One region of the Streptomyces sp. GL_148 genome, then DNA from elsewhere that is predicted to be linked to it. Evidence: riboswitches for the same ligand, from Rfam matches in the RefSeq annotation. Region 1 holds a riboswitch; each other region holds the start of a gene.
The links. Region 1 has a riboswitch for cyclic di-AMP ahead of AC3IYI_RS33505 (peptidoglycan DD-metalloendopeptidase family protein). Riboswitches for the same ligand answer to the same signal wherever they lie in the genome.
Positions count from the first base shown of each region.

Region 1 (5,472 bases):
TTCCGGGAGGCCGTGCACTACGAGGACGAACTGCAGGAGGTCATGAACCATTGCGCGGCCGCGCTGCGGCGGGAGGCCGCCGTCTCGGGTACCTACTCTCAGGCAGAACTTCCCGAAGTACTCCTGGAGGGGTTCACCACCGCGCTCATCGCCCAGGTGCCGGACGAACAGGTGGTGCACCTGGTCAACCGCGGCCATCCTCCTCCGCTGGCGCTCCGCCACGGCAAGGTTCAGACCCTGATGCCGACCTCGCCCATGCCGCCCCTCGGTCTCGAAGACCTCGTGGACGGCCCTCCCGCCACACCGGAGAGCTACCCGTTCCTGCCCGGTGACCGGCTGCTGCTCTACACCGACGGCGTGATCGAAGCCCGCAACCGTGCCGACGACTTCTTCCCGCTGCCGGAGACCATGGAGCAGATACCCGCGGACACCTCCCCACAGGAGTTCCTGGACGAACTGCACCAGGCGTTGATCCGCCATACCGAGGGCCTCTTGACGGACGACGTGGCGATGATCCTCATCGACCGGCTCGTATGAAGCGGGCCGGTACGCGGGCCCGCGCAGCCGGCGCGACGACCGTGTCACCACCCCGCAGCAGGCCTTTCTTCCGACCTGCGCGAGTGGGGCAAGCGGGACCGGGACCCCCCTCCGGTCCCGGCCCCGGCTCAGACGAGCAGCCGGGTCTCGGCGCTCGGCAGTTTGCTCCACCAGTGGCCGTACCGCCGGTAGACCTCCGGTTCGCGGTCGGCCAGGAAGGCCGTCAGCCCCCGGGCCTCGTCGGCGAGCGCCTCCCAGACCTCCTCCCGCAGGGGGTGGAAGGCGGTCGCCTCGATCCCGCCGCCGACGCCGGCCCGAACCCCTCCAGGTAGCGCATGACCAGCGTCCGCAGGGATTCCTCCGCCGCCTCCGGGTCCGCCGGTACCGTGCGCGGCCGGCGCGGGCGTGCAGGGTCAGCCGCATCAAGGTCGACTTGACGACCTCGCGCCCCGTGAAGGCGGCGTCGAGGTCCGCCGGGTCGAAGCCGGAGAGCCGGTTCCACAGCGCGAGGTACGGCGAGGCCGCGTGCTGCGCCTGCAGGGCGACCACCCGGCGGACCGCGTCACCGACGTCCATCACCTCGCGCCGCAGCAGCAACTGCCGTGCGAGCGTGGAGCGGTTGAGCTCCCCTGCGCTGACCTTCATGCCACGACGACCGTCCAGTCCCCCGTCGAAACGGGCAGCCTGACCGGCACCTCGGACAGCGCCTCGGATTCAGATGCTGACGCCCTTCGACCGGAGGTAGGCCAGCGGGTCGATGTCCGAGCCGTAGGAGGGCCCGGTACGGATCTCGAAGTGCAGGTGCGGGCCGGTCGAGTTGCCCGTGGAACCGGAGAGGCCGATGGTCTGCCCGCCGGTGACGTCCTGGCCGGACGAGACGGACAGCTGGGAGAGGTGCGCGTACTGGCTGTACTTGCCGTCGGCGTGCCGGATGACGACCTCGTTGCCGTACGCGCCGCTCCAGCCGGCGGAGACCACGGTGCCGGCGCCGACCGCCTTGACGGTGGTGCCGCTGCTCGCGGCGAAGTCGACACCGGTGTGGTAACCGCTGGACCACATGGAGCCGGCGGTCTTGTACGCGGTGGAGGTGCCGCCACCGACCGGGGCGACGAAGCCGGTCGACGTGGAGCCGCCCTGCTGCTGCTCGGCGGGTGCCTTGGCGGCGGGCGCGGCGGCCTCGTCGAAGGAATCCGACGAATCGCCGGAAGTGGAAGAATCGGAGGAATCGGAGGAAGCGGAGGAAGCGGAGGAAGCGGAGGAAGCGGAGGAAGCGGACTTCTTGGCCGGCTTCGGCGTTTCCGCCGGCGCGGACTCGGCCGGAGCCGAGCCCTTCGCACCGAGCGTGAGCTTGAGCCCCGGGTGGATCAGCGACGGGTTGGTGCCGACGGCCTCGAGGTTGTCCGCGTAGAGCTGTTCCCAGCCACCGGCGAGGTGCCGGTCCGCGGCGATCTTGGAGAGGTAGTCGCCGGGCACCACGGTGTAGACGGTGGGAGCGGCCTGCGCCGCGGCGGGCGCGGCGGCGGGCGCAGCCTGGAGCGCGGCCCCCACCTGCGGAGCCTTGACCGGAGCGGCGGCCGGGACGCCCGCGGCATGGGCGCCGGTGGCGCCGAGCAGCGGAAGCGCGAGGGCCGCGCCACCGGTGCCCGCGACGGCGAACCCGCGGGATATCGAGCGGGACTTGGGACGGCGGTGCTTACCCGTTCCGGACATGTCGAATTCCTCTCCGACGCCTGCGAGGTGAGCTGTCGGGTTCGGACTGGAGATGTCCGGCCGCCTCCGTGCCGGTGAACAGCACATGTACGGCTTCACCCCGAGCTGTCCCGTTATAAAGATCTCGACCGGAGATCCGGAACAGCGGCTTACCTGGTTCCCCCGCTCCTGCCACGCGCGTGAATAGTCGGGTGCGGTTTCCGGTCGGCGGCAGGATTAGGCGGTCCGTCCGGATCGATCGCGAACGTAATCGAGCCCGGCCACGCGGAACAAGTCATGAATTCCCCAACAGAATCTTGAAGATGACGGGCCGCCGGAATTCCGGTCACCCTCCGTCCATTCCGCACCTTCAACAACCGCCCCAGCAAGGCAATTCGCCATTCGCGATCAGCCACTCACCGTCACCGTATGATCTGGCTCACGGGGGCGCGTCCGATCTCGCCTCTCGCTATGGCAAGTTGCCCGCAAGTAGCGCAATTCGGACACGTGCGACGACGACCGCACGGACGACACGGAGGAGCCCTGTGACCCAGCAGATACCCCAGAGCACGCACACCGATCCGGCGGCGCCGGCGCCGGCCCTGACCGGAGTGCGCAACTTCCGCGACGTGGGCGGCTTGCCGACCGCGGACGGCCGAAGGGTCAAGTCAGGACGACTGTTCCGAAGCGGACATCTGGCGCATGCCACCGAAACCGACGCAGACTTCCTCGCCTCGCTCGGACTGCACACCGTCTTCGACTTCCGCAACGACGCCGACCACGCGCTGGAGGGTGCGGACGTGGAGCTGCCCGGCGTGCGCAACGTCGGCATTCCGCTGTCGGATCCGGCCGACGGCCGGGAGTTCTGGAAGATGGTCCGCGAGGGGGACCTGGCGCAGCTCCGCGAGATCCTGGGCGAGGGCAAGGCCGCCGCGCGGATGTCCCGTTCGTACCGGTCGATGATCTTGACCCGTACCGCCGAGCACAGCCGGGTCGTGCACGCGCTCGCCGAGGACAGCGTCCCGGCGCTCATGCACTGCGCCGCCGGGAAGGACCGGGCCGGCCTGTCGATCGCCGTCACCCTGCTCGCGCTGGGCGTCGGGCGGGAGGCGATCCTCGCGGACTACCTGGAGTCGAACGCCCCCCACAACCGCTACCGGGTCCGCCGGGGCAGCGACTCTCCCGAGGCCCGCGCCCCCGAGGTGATGGAGCTGCTCGCCCCGCTCTTCGACGCCCGCGCCCCGTATCTGACCACGGCCTTCGACACCATCGACGAGGAGTGGGGCGGCGTGGAGCGTTACCTCGCCGAGGGTCTCGGGCTGACGCCCGAGACCCTCGACAGGCTCCGCGACCGGCTGCTGGACTGACGCCCCACGAGGTGGGCCGTCGCCCGCCGAGCCACCGGCCCAGCGGTTGACTCAGCGGTTGGCGACGGCCTGCTTCACCAGCGTCCGCCCGAAGTCCCACATCAGCGCGCCGCCGCCGTGGGCCTCGTCCATGACCGCGCGGAAGGCGCCGACGAACCGGTCGACGTCCGCCTCGTCCACGATCAGCGGCGGGATCAGCTTGATCACCTCCAGGTGGTCGCCGGAGACCTGCGTGAGGATCCGGTGCTTCTGCAGCAGCGGCACCACGACCATCTGCGCGAACAGCCCCTTGCGCGCCGCCTGCAGCATGCTCCAGCGGCTCCGCAGACCCAGCGAGGACGGCCGGCCGAACTCGATGCCGATCATCAGCCCGCGTCCCCGTACCTCGTGGAGCAGTTCGTACTCGTCCACGAGCGCGGCGAGCCGCCCGTGCAGCAGGTCGCCCATCGCGCGGGCGCCGGCCACCACCTGCTCGTCCTCCATGACGGACAGGACCGCGAGCCCGGCCGCCATCGCCTGCGCGTTGGAGCCGAAGCTGGCGGAGTGGACGAGCACCCGGTCCATGGAGGAGTAGACCTTCTTGAAGATCCAGTCCTTGCCCAGGGTCGCGCCGACCGGCACGTAGCCGCCGGAGAGCGCCTTGGCCACGCAGACCAGGTCCGGTTCGACTCCGGCCTCGTGCTGGTAGGCGTAGAAGTCGCCGGTCCGTCCGAGGCCGGTCTGCACCTCGTCCGCGATCAGCAGCGCCCCCCGCCGGTGCAGCAGCTCCTGTGCGGCGAGCAGGAACCCGGGCGGGGCGGCGAGCACCCCCTTGCCCTGGATCGGCTCCACGACGAGGGCCGCCACGTCCCCCTTCTTCAGCTCCCGCTCCAGCGCGGCCAGGTCCCCGAGGGCGACCTTGGTGTCCGGCAGCAGCGGCGCGAAGCCGTCGCGGAAGCCGGCCTCGCCGTTGACCGAGAGCGAGCCCGTGGTGAGCCCGTGGAAGGCGTGGTCGCAGTAGAGGACCCTGGGCCGCCCGGTGGCGTACCGGGCGAACTTCAGGGCGGTCTCCACCGCCTCGGTGCCGCTGTTGCCGAAGAAGACCCGGTCCAGGTGCGGGCTGTGGGTGAGCAGCTTCTCGGCCAGCAGCCCGGGCAGCGGCTGGCAGTCGAAGCGGGTGAGGTCGGCGAGCTGGGCGTCCAGCACGTCGTGCAGGGCCTGTCTGACCACCGGGTGGTGGCGGCCCAGGCCCATCACCCCGAAGCCGGCCAGCATGTCGAGGTAGTCGTTGCCCTCGGCATCCCAGAAGTGGGCTCCCTCGGCCCGCACGTAGACCTTGTCGAAGCCGATGGTGTGCAGCATCCGGGGCAGCTGGTGGTTGAGGTGGCGGGCGTGTAGTTCGTACCGCTCGCCACCCCGCTCGGCCAGCAGGGCGCCGAGGTCGAAGCCTTCGCCCCGGCCGCGCTCGCCCGCCTCCTCCCGGCCCACCGGACCCGCGCTCATGCCGACTTGTCCGGCCGGTTCCCGCCCACGGTCTCGCGGACGGCCCGCAGCGACTCCTTCAGCGACCCCATGGTGGCCAGGACGGCCGTGGGCTCGTACCCGCAGTGCGCCATGCAGTTCGCGCAGCGCGGGTCCTTCCCGCGGCCGTACTTGCTCCAGTCGGTTTCCTCGATCAGTTCCCGGTACGTGGGCACGTACCCGTCGCTCATCAGATAGCAGGGGCGCTGCCATCCGAAGAGCGAGTAATTCGGAATGGCCCAGGCGGTGCAGGGGAAATCGGCTTTGCCTTCCAGGAAGTCCAGGAAGAGCGGGGAGTGGTTGAGCCGCCAGCGCCGCCGGTTGCCGCCCGCGAAGGCCTTCTTGAAGAGTTCGCGGGTCTGTTCGACGCCGAGGAAGT
Region 1 covers NZ_CM174396.1:7,415,928-7,421,399, reverse strand. The annotation lists gene AC3IYI_RS33515 (PP2C family protein-serine/threonine phosphatase) at 1-537, shown strand, start outside; partial or broken gene AC3IYI_RS33510 (DNA glycosylase AlkZ-like family protein) at 889-1,182, opposite strand; gene AC3IYI_RS33505 (peptidoglycan DD-metalloendopeptidase family protein) at 1,252-2,247, opposite strand; cyclic di-AMP (ydaO/yuaA leader) riboswitch at 2,250-2,447, opposite strand; gene AC3IYI_RS33500 (tyrosine-protein phosphatase) at 2,772-3,593, shown strand; gene AC3IYI_RS33495 (aspartate aminotransferase family protein) at 3,645-5,075, opposite strand; gene hpnH (adenosyl-hopene transferase HpnH) at 5,072-5,472, opposite strand, start outside.

Region 2 (5,472 bases), 880 kb from region 1:
TCGTCGATCCCGTCCGTCATCAGCGAGGCGGCGTCGGCCATCTTCGACTCGGTGTACCGCATCGCGGCCGGCGGGTCGTCGTTGCCGAGGGAGCCGAAGTTGCCGTGGCCGTCGACCAGCGGGAGCCGCATGGAGAAGGGCTGCGCCATGCGCACGAGGGCGTCGTAGATCGACGCGTCGCCGTGCGGGTGCAGCTTGCCCATGACTTCGCCGACGACACGGGCGCACTTCACGTAGCCGCGGTCGGGGCGCAGGCCCATCTCGTTCATCTGGTAGACGATGCGCCGGTGCACCGGCTTCATGCCGTCGCGGGCGTCGGGCAGGGCGCGGGAGTAGATCACCGAGTACGCGTACTCGAGGAAGGAGCCCTGCATTTCGTCGACGACGTCGATGTCGAGGATCTTCTCCTCGAAATCCTCCGGCGGCGGCGGGGTCTTCGTGCTGCGGCGGGCCATCGCTGCGCGGCTCCTTAACCAAGATTCGGGATGAGCTGAGCTCTCACGGGGTGGGGCTGGGACTGGACTGGGATGGGGCTGGGACGGGCGGGCGGGCGGTTTCGGACAGGGGTGACGCGGACCATTGTGGCCCGAGGCACCGACAACGCCGACTCCGACCCAGGACTGGGCCGGGAACTTCTCCGCCTGCCGACACGCTTGCATACAGTGGCAGGTCTGACAGGAATCTCTGCATCGCGATCGAAGGGACCACATGCCCATGGGTCACACGGCCACAGCTCACGCAGGCTCCGGCGGCCTCACAGCGACCGAGCACCGGCTGGCCAACGGCCTGCGCGTGGTGCTGTCCGAGGACCACCTGACCCCGGTCGCCGCGGTCTGCCTCTGGTACGACGTCGGCTCGCGCCACGAAGTCAAGGGACGTACGGGCCTGGCTCACCTCTTCGAGCACCTGATGTTCCAGGGCTCGAAGAACGTCTCCGGCAACGGCCACTTCGAACTGGTCCAGGGAGCCGGCGGCTCGCTCAACGGCACCACCAGCTTCGAGCGGACCAACTACTTCGAGACGATGCCGACCCACCAGCTGGAGCTCGCGCTGTGGCTGGAAGCGGACCGGATGGGCTCGCTGCTGGCCGCCCTGGACGACGAGTCCATGGAGAACCAGCGCGACGTCGTCAAGAACGAGCGCCGCCAGCGGTACGACAACGTCCCGTACGGCACGGCCTTCGAGAAGCTGACGGCCCTGGCCTACCCGGAGGGCCACCCGTACCACCACACCCCGATCGGTTCCATGGCCGATCTGGACGCCGCGTCCCTGGAGGACGCGCGCGCGTTCTTCCGTACGTACTACGCGCCCAACAACGCGGTGCTCTCGGTCGTCGGCGACATCGACCCCGAGAAGACGCTCGCCTGGGTCGAGAAGTACTTCGGCACCATCCCCGGCCACGACGGCAAGCAGCCGCCGCGCGACGGCTCGCTGCCCGAGATCATGGGGGAGCAGCTGCGCGAGGAGGTCGTCGAGGAGGTTCCGGCCCGCGCGCTGATGGCGGCCTACCGGCTCCCGCACGACGGCACCCGCGAGTGCGACGCCGCCGACGTGGCGCTGACCGTCCTGGGCAGCGGCGAGTCCTCCCGGCTCCACAACCGCCTGGTGCGCCGCGACCAGAGCGCCGTAGCGGCCGGTTTCGGCATGCTGCGCCTCGCCGGCGCGCCCTCGCTGGGCTGGCTGGACGTCAAGACCTCCAGCGGGGTCGAGGTGCCCGCCATCGAGGCGGCCGTCGACGAGGAGCTCGCGCGCTTCGCCGCCGAGGGCCCGACGGCCGAGGAGATGGAGCGCGCGCAGGCCCAGCTGGAGCGCGAGTGGCTGGACCGGCTGAGCACGGTGGCCGGCCGCGCCGACGAACTGTGCCGCTTCGCGGTGCTGTTCGGCGACCCGCAGCTGGCGCTGACCGCCGTCCAGCGCGTCCTCGACATCACCGCCGAGGAGGTGCAGGCCGTGGCCGCGGCCCGACTGCGCCCCGACAACCGCGCGGTGCTCGTCTACGAGCCGCTCGAAGCCGGCGCGGACGACGACACCGACCTCACCGAAGAGACCGACGCGAGCGACGAGAACGAAGGGGCGGAGCAGTGAGCGACACCGCAGCCGTCACGATGACCTTCCACCCGCGCCCCGAGGCCGGCGAGCCGCAGCCGTGGGCCTTCCCGGCCCCCGAGCGCGGGGTCCTGGCCAACGGCCTGACCCTGCTGCGCTGCCACCGCCCGGGCCAGCAGGTGGTCGCGGTCGAGATCAACCTCGCCGCCCCGCTCGACGCGGAGCCCGAGGGCCTGGACGGCGTGGCCACGATCATGGTCCGCGCCCTGTCCGAGGGCACCGACAAGCGCTCCGCCGAGGATTTCGCCGCCGAGCTGGAGCGCTGCGGCGCCACCCTCGACGCGCACGCCGACCACCCCGGCCTGCGGGTCTCCCTGGAGGTCCCGGCCTCCCGCCTGCACAAGGCGCTGGGGCTGGTCGCCGAGGCGCTGCGCGCGCCGGCCTTCGCCGACGCCGAGGTGGACCGCCTGGTGCGCAACCGGCTCGACGAGATCCCGCACGAGAGCGCCAACCCGCAGCGCCGCGCCGCCAAGCAGCTCTCGAAGGAGCTCTTCCCGGCCTCCCTGCGGATGTCGCGCCCGCGTCAGGGAACCGAGGAGACGGTCGCCCGCATCGACTCCGCGGCCGTACGCGCCTTCTACGAGGCCCACGTGCGCCCCGCGACCGCCACCGCGGTGGTCGTCGGCGACCTGACCGGCATCGACCTGGACGCCGTCCTGGCCGACACCCTGGGCGCGTGGACCGGTGACACCACCGCCCCGCGCCCGGTCCCGCCGATCACCGCCGACGACACGGGCCGCGTGGTCATCGTGGACCGGCCCGGCGCGGTCCAGACGCAGCTGCTGATCGGCCGCATCGGCGCCGACCGGCACGACCGGGTCTGGGCGCCCCAGGTGCTCGGCACGTACTGCCTGGGCGGCACGCTCACCTCCCGGCTGGACAAGGTGCTGCGCGAGGAGAAGGGGTACACCTACGGCGTGCGCGCCTTCGGCCAGGTGCTGCGCTCCACCGCCGACGGCAAGGGCGCCTCGATGCTCGCCATCAGCGGCTCGGTGGACACCCCCAACACCGGCCCGGCCCTGGACGACCTCTGGACGGTGCTGCGCACCCTCGCGGCGGGCGGCCTGACCGACGCCGAACGGGACGTGGCCGTGCAGAACTTGGTGGGCGTGGCCCCGCTGAAGTTCGAGACGGCGGCCTCCGTCGCGGGCACGCTCGCCGACCAGGTCGAGCAGGAGCTTCCGGACGACTACCAGGCGCAGTTGTACGCGCGGCTCGCCGAAACCGGGACGGTGGAGGCCACTTCGGCGGTCGTCAGCGCCTTCCCGGTGGACCGCCTGGTCACGGTCCTGGTCGGCGACGCCTCGCAGATCGAGGAGCCGGTGCGGGCCCTCGGGATCGGCGAAGTGACCGTGGTCGTCAACTGACCGTCCGTTGACTGCCGACGGGTCACCAACTGGCCCGTCGCACAAGGGGATCCGGCAAGGGACTCCGGCGGCTTGTCCGCTGGAGTCCCTTTTGCCCTTTCCTGTCCCTTTGGTGGTGTGGTTGCTTGTATGTGGTGTGGCGTATGCAACAAAAAGGCGTGTCTGTTTGGCGATTGACTGATGATCCGCCTAGCGTCGGCCGTGCTGTCCGTCAGTTGTAACCGCCGCATCCGCGGCACCGGGCAGTGATCGCCGAGTCCCCGTCAGGCGCGAGCCTGGGGAGCCGGGGACCCACTTGTGTCCCTGGGGTGAATCGGACCACCTCGCAAGAGGGGCCCGTAGGAGACCTTCCTGCTCCGAACCCGTCAGCTAACCCGGTAGGCGAGAGGGAAGGAAAGGATCAGCCCCTTCATGGCGTTTGGCAGTAGTGCCGCCGGTAAGCACCGTGGTTCGAGCCGTATGAGCCGCAGGACCGCCGGCTACGCCGGCATAGCCGCCCTCGCCGCTACCGGCGTCGTGGGCTCCCTGGCCGGCCCCGCGTTCGCCGCGGACAAGTCCCCCTCCATGGAGGACACCGGCGCCCTCAACACCATCGTGGTGGCCGACGAGCTCGCCGGTGACGTCGAGGCCCAGGCCCAGTCCCAGCAGCGCGCCGCCGAGGCCGCCGCCGCCAAGGCGCAGGCCGAGGCCGACGCCCGGCAGCGGGCCGCCGAGGCCAAGGCGAAGGCCGAAGCGCAGGCCAAGGCCGAGCGTGAGGCCGCCGAGCGCGCCGCTCGCGAAGAGGAGCGCAAGCGCCTCAACACCTTCGTGTCCCCGCTCGACAACACCTATGTCAGCACCCAGTACCACGCGGGTGGCGGCATGTGGTCCTCCGGCAGCCACACCGGCATCGACTTCCACGCCGCCTCCGGCACCGAGGTGCACGCCGTGGGCCTCGGCACCGTGGTCGAGGCGGGCTACGGCGGCGCGTACGGCAACAACGTCGTCATCAAGCACGCCGACGGCACGTACACCCAGTACGGCCACATGTCCTCGCTGAGCGTCTCCGTCGGCCAGCAGGTCGTCCCCGGCCAGAAGATCGGCCTGTCGGGCTCCACCGGCAACTCCAGCGGCCCGCACCTGCACTTCGAGGCCCGCACCGGCGCCGACTACGGTACGGACATCAACCCGGTCACGTACCTGCGCTCGCACGGCGTCACCGTCTGACCCGCTCGCCTCACCGCACGTCTTCCGCGAAGGCCCCGGCTCTTTGAGAGCCGGGGCCTTCGTCGTGCTTCGTGCTTCGTGCGCGCGCTTCGCGCTTCCTGCTTCGTGCTTCCTGCTTCGCGTTGTGTGAATGTTTCGTATTTCCGGCCGCCCTCGGAAATTATCGTGTGTTGCAATAGAGTCGCAACGCGCACAGCCCTACGAAAAGGCGGAGGTCCGGTCTTGCGTATTCCCGCGCACACGGTATGCACAGCGATCCGCGACGACATCGTCTCCGGGGTGTTCGGGCCCGGCGGCCGGCTGACCGAGGAGGTGCTGGCCCGCCGCTACGGAGTCTCCCGCGTCCCGGTGCGCGAGGCGCTGCGCACGCTGGAGTCCGAGGGGTTCGTGACCACCCGGCGGCACGCGGGCGCCTGCGTGGCCGAGCCGACCGAACAGGAGGCGGCCGACCTCCTGGAGCTGCGGATGCTCCTGGAGCCCCTCGCGGCCGCCCGGGCGGCCCGGCGGCGCAGCGAGGCCCACCTCAAGGTGCTGCGCGGCCTGGTCAGGCTGGGCCAGGAGCGGGCCAGGAGGGGGCAGGGGGAGGATCTGCGCTCCCTGGGAGGCTGGTTCCACGAGACGCTCTCCCAGGCCTCGGGCAGCCCCGGGCTGATCACGCTTCTCACGCAGATGCGGCACAAGGTGGCCTGGATGTACGTGGTGGAGGCCCCGGTGCGGCCCGTGGAGTCCTGGGCGGAGCACGGCGCGATCGTCGATGCGGTGGCCCGGGGCGACGCCGAGCGGGCGCGGGCGC
Region 2 covers NZ_CM174396.1:6,533,732-6,539,203, forward strand. The annotation lists gene AC3IYI_RS29850 (DNA gyrase/topoisomerase IV subunit A) at 1-455, opposite strand, end outside; gene AC3IYI_RS29855 (M16 family metallopeptidase) at 715-2,085, shown strand; gene AC3IYI_RS29860 (M16 family metallopeptidase) at 2,106-3,473, shown strand; cyclic di-AMP (ydaO/yuaA leader) riboswitch at 3,714-3,872, shown strand; gene AC3IYI_RS29865 (M23 family metallopeptidase) at 3,885-4,679, shown strand; gene AC3IYI_RS29870 (GntR family transcriptional regulator) at 4,902-5,472, shown strand, end outside.
Region 2: another riboswitch for cyclic di-AMP. It lies ahead of AC3IYI_RS29865 (M23 family metallopeptidase); the one in region 1 lies ahead of AC3IYI_RS33505 (peptidoglycan DD-metalloendopeptidase family protein).

Region 3 (5,472 bases), 3.9 Mb from region 1:
GCTGAACGAGCAGCGCGCGGGGACACCGGTGTACGTCAGGCCGACGATCCCGCCGCTGCGAGTGACGGTGCGTGTGGCGGAGACCCTGAGAGTCGTCTCCGGCTCGCGACGCTGCTGACGCGGCTGCCCGATCTGGAACTGGCCGTGCCTGTCGAGGAGCTGCGGTGGCGCGGGGGGCTCATCATGCGGGGGCTGCGGACGCTTCCGGTCCGCTTCACGGCCGAATCAACCGCCCAAAACGCCTGAAACCCGCCTGACCGGAAGTCAGTTCGCTGCCCAAACTTGTGACTGGCGTTCGAAGGCCGCTAGGTTCTGCCGTTACCCCGCCGTTATGCGAAAGGTGCAGCCTCATGCGTTCCGGGAACGGCCGCCACAGACGCCCCCGACAAGTGCCCGCACTTGTCGTCACCGCCGGAATCACCGGCACCGCACTCGCCCTGCCGCTGCTCGCGGCCACCGGCGCGAGCGCCGCGGAGACCTCCACGTGGGACAAGGTCGCCGAGTGCGAGAGCGGGGGTACGTGGAGCGCCAACTTCGGCGGCGGCGCGTACGGCGGGCTGCAGTTCAGCCAGGAGGAGTGGAAGAGCGCCGGCGGGCTCGACTTCGCCGAGCGCGCCGACCTCGCCAGCCGCTCCCAGCAGATCGCTGTGGCCGAACGGGTCCTGGCCTCCCGGGGCCCCGTGGCGTGGCCGCTGTGCGCGGTGCAGGCCGGTCTGACGCAGGACGCGCCCGCCGCCGAGGTGGACCCGGGCCTGCCCGGCGGTTCCGGATCCGCCGCCCCCGCCCCGTCCCGCCCGGACGACTCCGTGCCGCACACCGGCTCGGGCAAGCCGTCCACGGACTTCGGGGCCCCGTCGCAGAAGGGTCCGGGCCCGTCGGCCTCGGTGCTGCCCGACTATCCGATCGGCGTGCCCGGCGAACTGCCCGTCATGCCCCCGCCGGACCCCCAGACGTCGCCTCCCGGCCTCCCGGGCGACCCGACGCCTCCCACGAGCCCGACGGACCCCACGGCGCCGGCGGACCCCACCACTCCCGCACCGCCGTCCGCGGATCCGACCCTGCCGGTGGGTCCGACCCTGCCGGTGGACCCGACGGCTCCGGTGACCCCGTCCGACCCGGGGAACTCGACGAAGCCGACGAACCCGGGCAATTCGGGGAACCCGTCAAACCCGGTCAACCCGGTTGATCCCACGGCCCCGACGACTCCGGCCGCACCCGGCGAGTCCGCCTCCCCGACCGCTCCGGCGACCCCCGGTGCGTCCGAGGGCGGCGGCAAGCACCGCGGCCCGGCCGCCGTCGAGACGCCCGCCGCGCCTGACGCCGCGTCGGACCCGACGTACACCGTGAAGGCGGGCGACAGCCTGATCGCGATCGCGGACGCCAACGGAGTGAAGGGCGGCTGGAAGGGTCTCTATGAGGCCAACGAGCAGGTCATCGGCGGCGACGCGGACCTGATCAAGCCCGGCCAGAACCTGGATCTAACGCATCAATAAGGACACTTGAGGCGCCCGGAACCAGCTGATTGTCCGTTTTCTGTAAGTGAGACATGTGTCTCTTCAGGTCAACTGGCGTGTCCCGCCCGCAGGGTTCCGCAAACCCCGCCCTCACCTGCGCAAACGCCCTTCCGGGGAGCGCAAGTAGGCACCGTCTCCCCCCGATGTCGCTCGTTGAACATCGGGGGGAGACCTGTCTACCTTCTGAATCGCTCGCCACCGCGGGCTCCTTCGACCGCATCGCCGAATCCTGCCGGCGGACGGAGGGAACACTCGTCGCGTAAAGCGCCGAAGGCAGGAGCGGGGGAACCAAGGTAGGCGCCGGTGGCGGCCGTTGAGAGACGGTCACTTCAGCCGGCTAGGGGTTAAGCCAAGCGCTAGGTCGCTCGGCCGGGCACTCACTCGCCCGAACCCGACAGCTCACCTCGTAGGCGTCGGTGAGGAGAACTCCATGCTGCTTTCCGGCAAGGGCAAGCACCGTCGCGGCTCCAAGGCCGTCCGCATCGTCACGCTGGCCGGTGTCGCGGGTGTCGCCGTCGCGGCTCCCCTGATGGCTGCGGGCACCGCTTCCGCCGCGACCGCTGGCGAGTGGGACCGCGTCGCCTCGTGCGAGTCCGGCGGCAACTGGTCCATCAACACGGGCAACGGCTACTACGGTGGCCTGCAGTTCTCGTCCTCCACGTGGGCCGCGTACGGCGGCAAGACGTACGCCGCGCAGGCCAACCAGGCCTCCAAGTCGCAGCAGATAGCCATCGCCGAGAAGGTCCTCAAGGGCCAGGGCAAGGGCGCCTGGCCGCACTGCGGCGTGGGCCTGTCGAACTCCTCCTACACCGGCGGCTCGGCCCAGACCCCCACCAAGCCGAAGACGCAGCCGAAGCAGGAGAAGAAGACCGAGGCTCCGAAGAAGGAGACCAAGCGCGTCGAGGCTCCGACCACCCGCTCCGAGCGTCCGGCCGCCGCGCCGAAGACCGAAGCCCCCAAGACGGGCAACGGCTCCTACGCGGTCAAGTCCGGCGACACGCTGGGTGCGATCGCCGACGCGAACAACGTGTCCGGTGGCTGGGAGAAGCTCTTCGAGCTCAACAAGGACATCGTCTCGGACGCCGACCTGATCTTCCCGGGCCAGAAGCTGAAGCTCAGCTGAAACCTGTGAGAACGGTCGTGGCTACTTTCGCGACGACACGCAGTAGTTCCACCACGTAATTCCACCGCCCGGCGCGCAACACCCTGCGTGCCGGGCGGTGCTGTGTGCAGGTGTCTCCGGCCTGACGGACCCTCCGGAACGACCGGTGATCAAGAGCCCTATGTCCTGTAAGAGGGGCATTCAGGCCCTTTTTCGTCCCAGGACCCGGGCGGTCGGCTGGCCGAGTGCCCCGAGGCGGTTAGGCTCTAAGCGGCAAGGCCATCCCACGGCCTGACATGCCACCGCACACCCAGCGTCACATCCCAGAAGGAGATGCTCGTGCCGTCCATCGACGTCGTCGTAGCCCGGGAAATCCTGGACTCCCGAGGCAACCCCACGGTCGAGGTCGAGGTGGGCCTCGACGATGGCAGCACCGGCCGTGCTGCAGTCCCGTCCGGCGCCTCCACCGGAGCGTTCGAAGCCGTAGAGCTCCGTGACGGTGACCCCAACCGCTACATGGGCAAGGGCGTGGAGAAGGCCGTCCTCGCCGTCATCGAGCAGATCGGCCCGGAGCTCGTCGGCTACGACGCCACCGAGCAGCGCCTGATCGACCAGGCGATGATCGACCTGGACGCCACCGAGAACAAGGGCTCCCTCGGAGCCAACGCCATCCTCGGTGTCTCCCTCGCCGTCGCGCACGCCGCGTCCGAGGCCTCGGACCTGCCGCTCTTCCGCTACCTCGGCGGCCCGAACGCGCACCTGCTGCCCGTTCCGATGATGAACATCCTGAACGGTGGGTCGCACGCCGACTCCAACGTCGACATCCAGGAGTTCATGATCGCCCCGATCGGCGCGGAGTCCTTCTCCGAGGCCCTTCGCTGGGGTGCCGAGGTCTACCACACCCTCAAGAAGGTCCTGCACACCAAGGGCCTCTCCACCGGCCTGGGCGACGAGGGCGGCTTCGCGCCGAACCTGGAGTCGAACCGCGCCGCGCTCGACCTCATCGTCGAGGCCATCAAGCAGGCCGGCTACGTCCCGGGCACCCAGATCGCGCTCGCGCTCGACGTCGCCGCGTCCGAGTTCTACAAGGACGGCAACTACGAGTTCGAGGGCAAGTCCCGCTCGGCCGCCGAGATGACGGACTACTACGCCGAGCTCGTCGAGGCGTACCCGCTCGTCTCCATCGAGGACCCGCTGTTCGAGGACGACTGGTCGGGCTGGAAGACCCTCACCGACCGCCTGGGCTCCAAGGTCCAGATCGTCGGCGACGACCTCTTCGTCACCAACCCCGAGCGTCTCGCCCGCGGCATCGAAGAGGGCTCGGCGAACGCCCTGCTCGTCAAGGTGAACCAGATCGGTTCGCTGACCGAGACCCTGGACGCCGTCGAGATGGCCCAGCGCAACGGCTTCAAGTGCATGATGTCGCACCGCTCCGGTGAGACCGAGGACGTCACCATCGCCGACCTCGCCGTCGCCGTGAACTGCGGCCAGATCAAGACCGGCGCCCCGGCCCGCTCGGACCGCGTCGCCAAGTACAACCAGCTGCTGCGCATCGAGGAGATCCTCGACGACGCCGCGGTGTACGCGGGTCGCAGCGCGTTCCCGCGCTTCAAGGGCTGATCAGTCCTTCAGGGCGCAAGCCTCCCTACGTCCCCGCACTCGGTCCCGTACCGTGTGCGGGGACGTAGTGCGTCGTGCGCATATAGGGGAGGCGGATCAATGGCCGGGAACCGGGACCGGTTCGCCACGTTCTCGACCGCGACCAGGCTCAAGCAGCTGGGTGAGCGGACCGCGGCGCACGTGTACCGCTCGCAGTCCCGCCGGCAGGTCCGCCGCAGCCGGCTCACCGGCCGGGCCGCCCTGCTCGTCCTCGTCCTCTGTACCCTGGTCGTCGCCCTCGCGTATCCGATGCGCCAGTACGTGTCCCAGCGCTCGGAGATCGCGAAGCAGCAGAAGGACGCCGTCACCGCGCGGGACCGGCTGGAACGACTGCGCGACGAGAAGGCCCGCTGGCAGGACAACGCGTACGCCGAGCAGCAGGCGCGCAAGCACCTGCACTTCGTCCGGCCGGGGGAGATCAGCTACATCATGACCGACCCCGGAGCCGGCGGCGCCGAGCAGCGCCGCAGCGGACAGGCCGCCACCGACCGGCCCTGGTACTCCAACGTCTGGGACGGCGTCGACAAGGCCGACCGCCCGGGCGACTGAGTCCCACCCATCCACGAGAACGAAAAGACTTCCTCCAGGCATGCAGACGCCCCCGCCCCAGACCGACCGGACCGAGCCGACCGCCGCCGACATCGAGGCGTTCGAACAGCAGCTCGGCCGCCCCCCGCGCGGGCTGCGCGCCATCGCGCACCGCTGCCCCTGCGGGCAGCCGGACGTGGTGGAGACCGCGCCGCGGCTCCCCGACGGCACCCCCTTCCCGACGCTGTACTACCTGACCTGCCCGCGTGCCGCCGGTGCGATCGGCACGCTGGAGGCCAACGGCGTGATGAAGGAGATGCAGGCCCGTCTCGCGGTGGACCCGGAGCTGGCCGCCGCCTACCGGGCCGCGCACGAGGACTACATCACCCGCCGCGACGCCATCGAGGTGCTCCAGGGCTTCCCGAGCGCCGGCGGCATGCCGGACCGGGTGAAGTGCCTGCACGTGCTGGTCGGCCACTCCCTGGCCGCGGGCCCGGGCGTGAACCCGTTCGGCGACGAGGCCCTGGCGATGCTGCCCGAGTGGTGGGCCAAGGGTGCCTGCGTCACCCCGTGCGGCGAGAAGAAGGCGGACGAGAAGGCCGCCGAGAAGGCCGACGAGAACGTCGCAGAGGAGGCGGGCGCGTGACCCGGGTCGCGGCCGTCGACTGC
Region 3 covers NZ_CM174396.1:3,498,869-3,504,340, reverse strand. The annotation lists partial or broken gene AC3IYI_RS15870 (cytochrome P450) at 73-246, shown strand; gene AC3IYI_RS15865 (transglycosylase family protein) at 390-1,493, shown strand; cyclic di-AMP (ydaO/yuaA leader) riboswitch at 1,770-1,942, shown strand; gene AC3IYI_RS15860 (transglycosylase family protein) at 1,945-2,637, shown strand; gene eno (phosphopyruvate hydratase) at 2,950-4,236, shown strand; gene AC3IYI_RS15850 (FtsB family cell division protein) at 4,336-4,824, shown strand; gene AC3IYI_RS15845 (DUF501 domain-containing protein) at 4,865-5,449, shown strand; gene AC3IYI_RS15840 (Ppx/GppA phosphatase family protein) at 5,446-5,472, shown strand, end outside.
Region 3: another riboswitch for cyclic di-AMP. It lies ahead of AC3IYI_RS15860 (transglycosylase family protein); the one in region 1 lies ahead of AC3IYI_RS33505 (peptidoglycan DD-metalloendopeptidase family protein).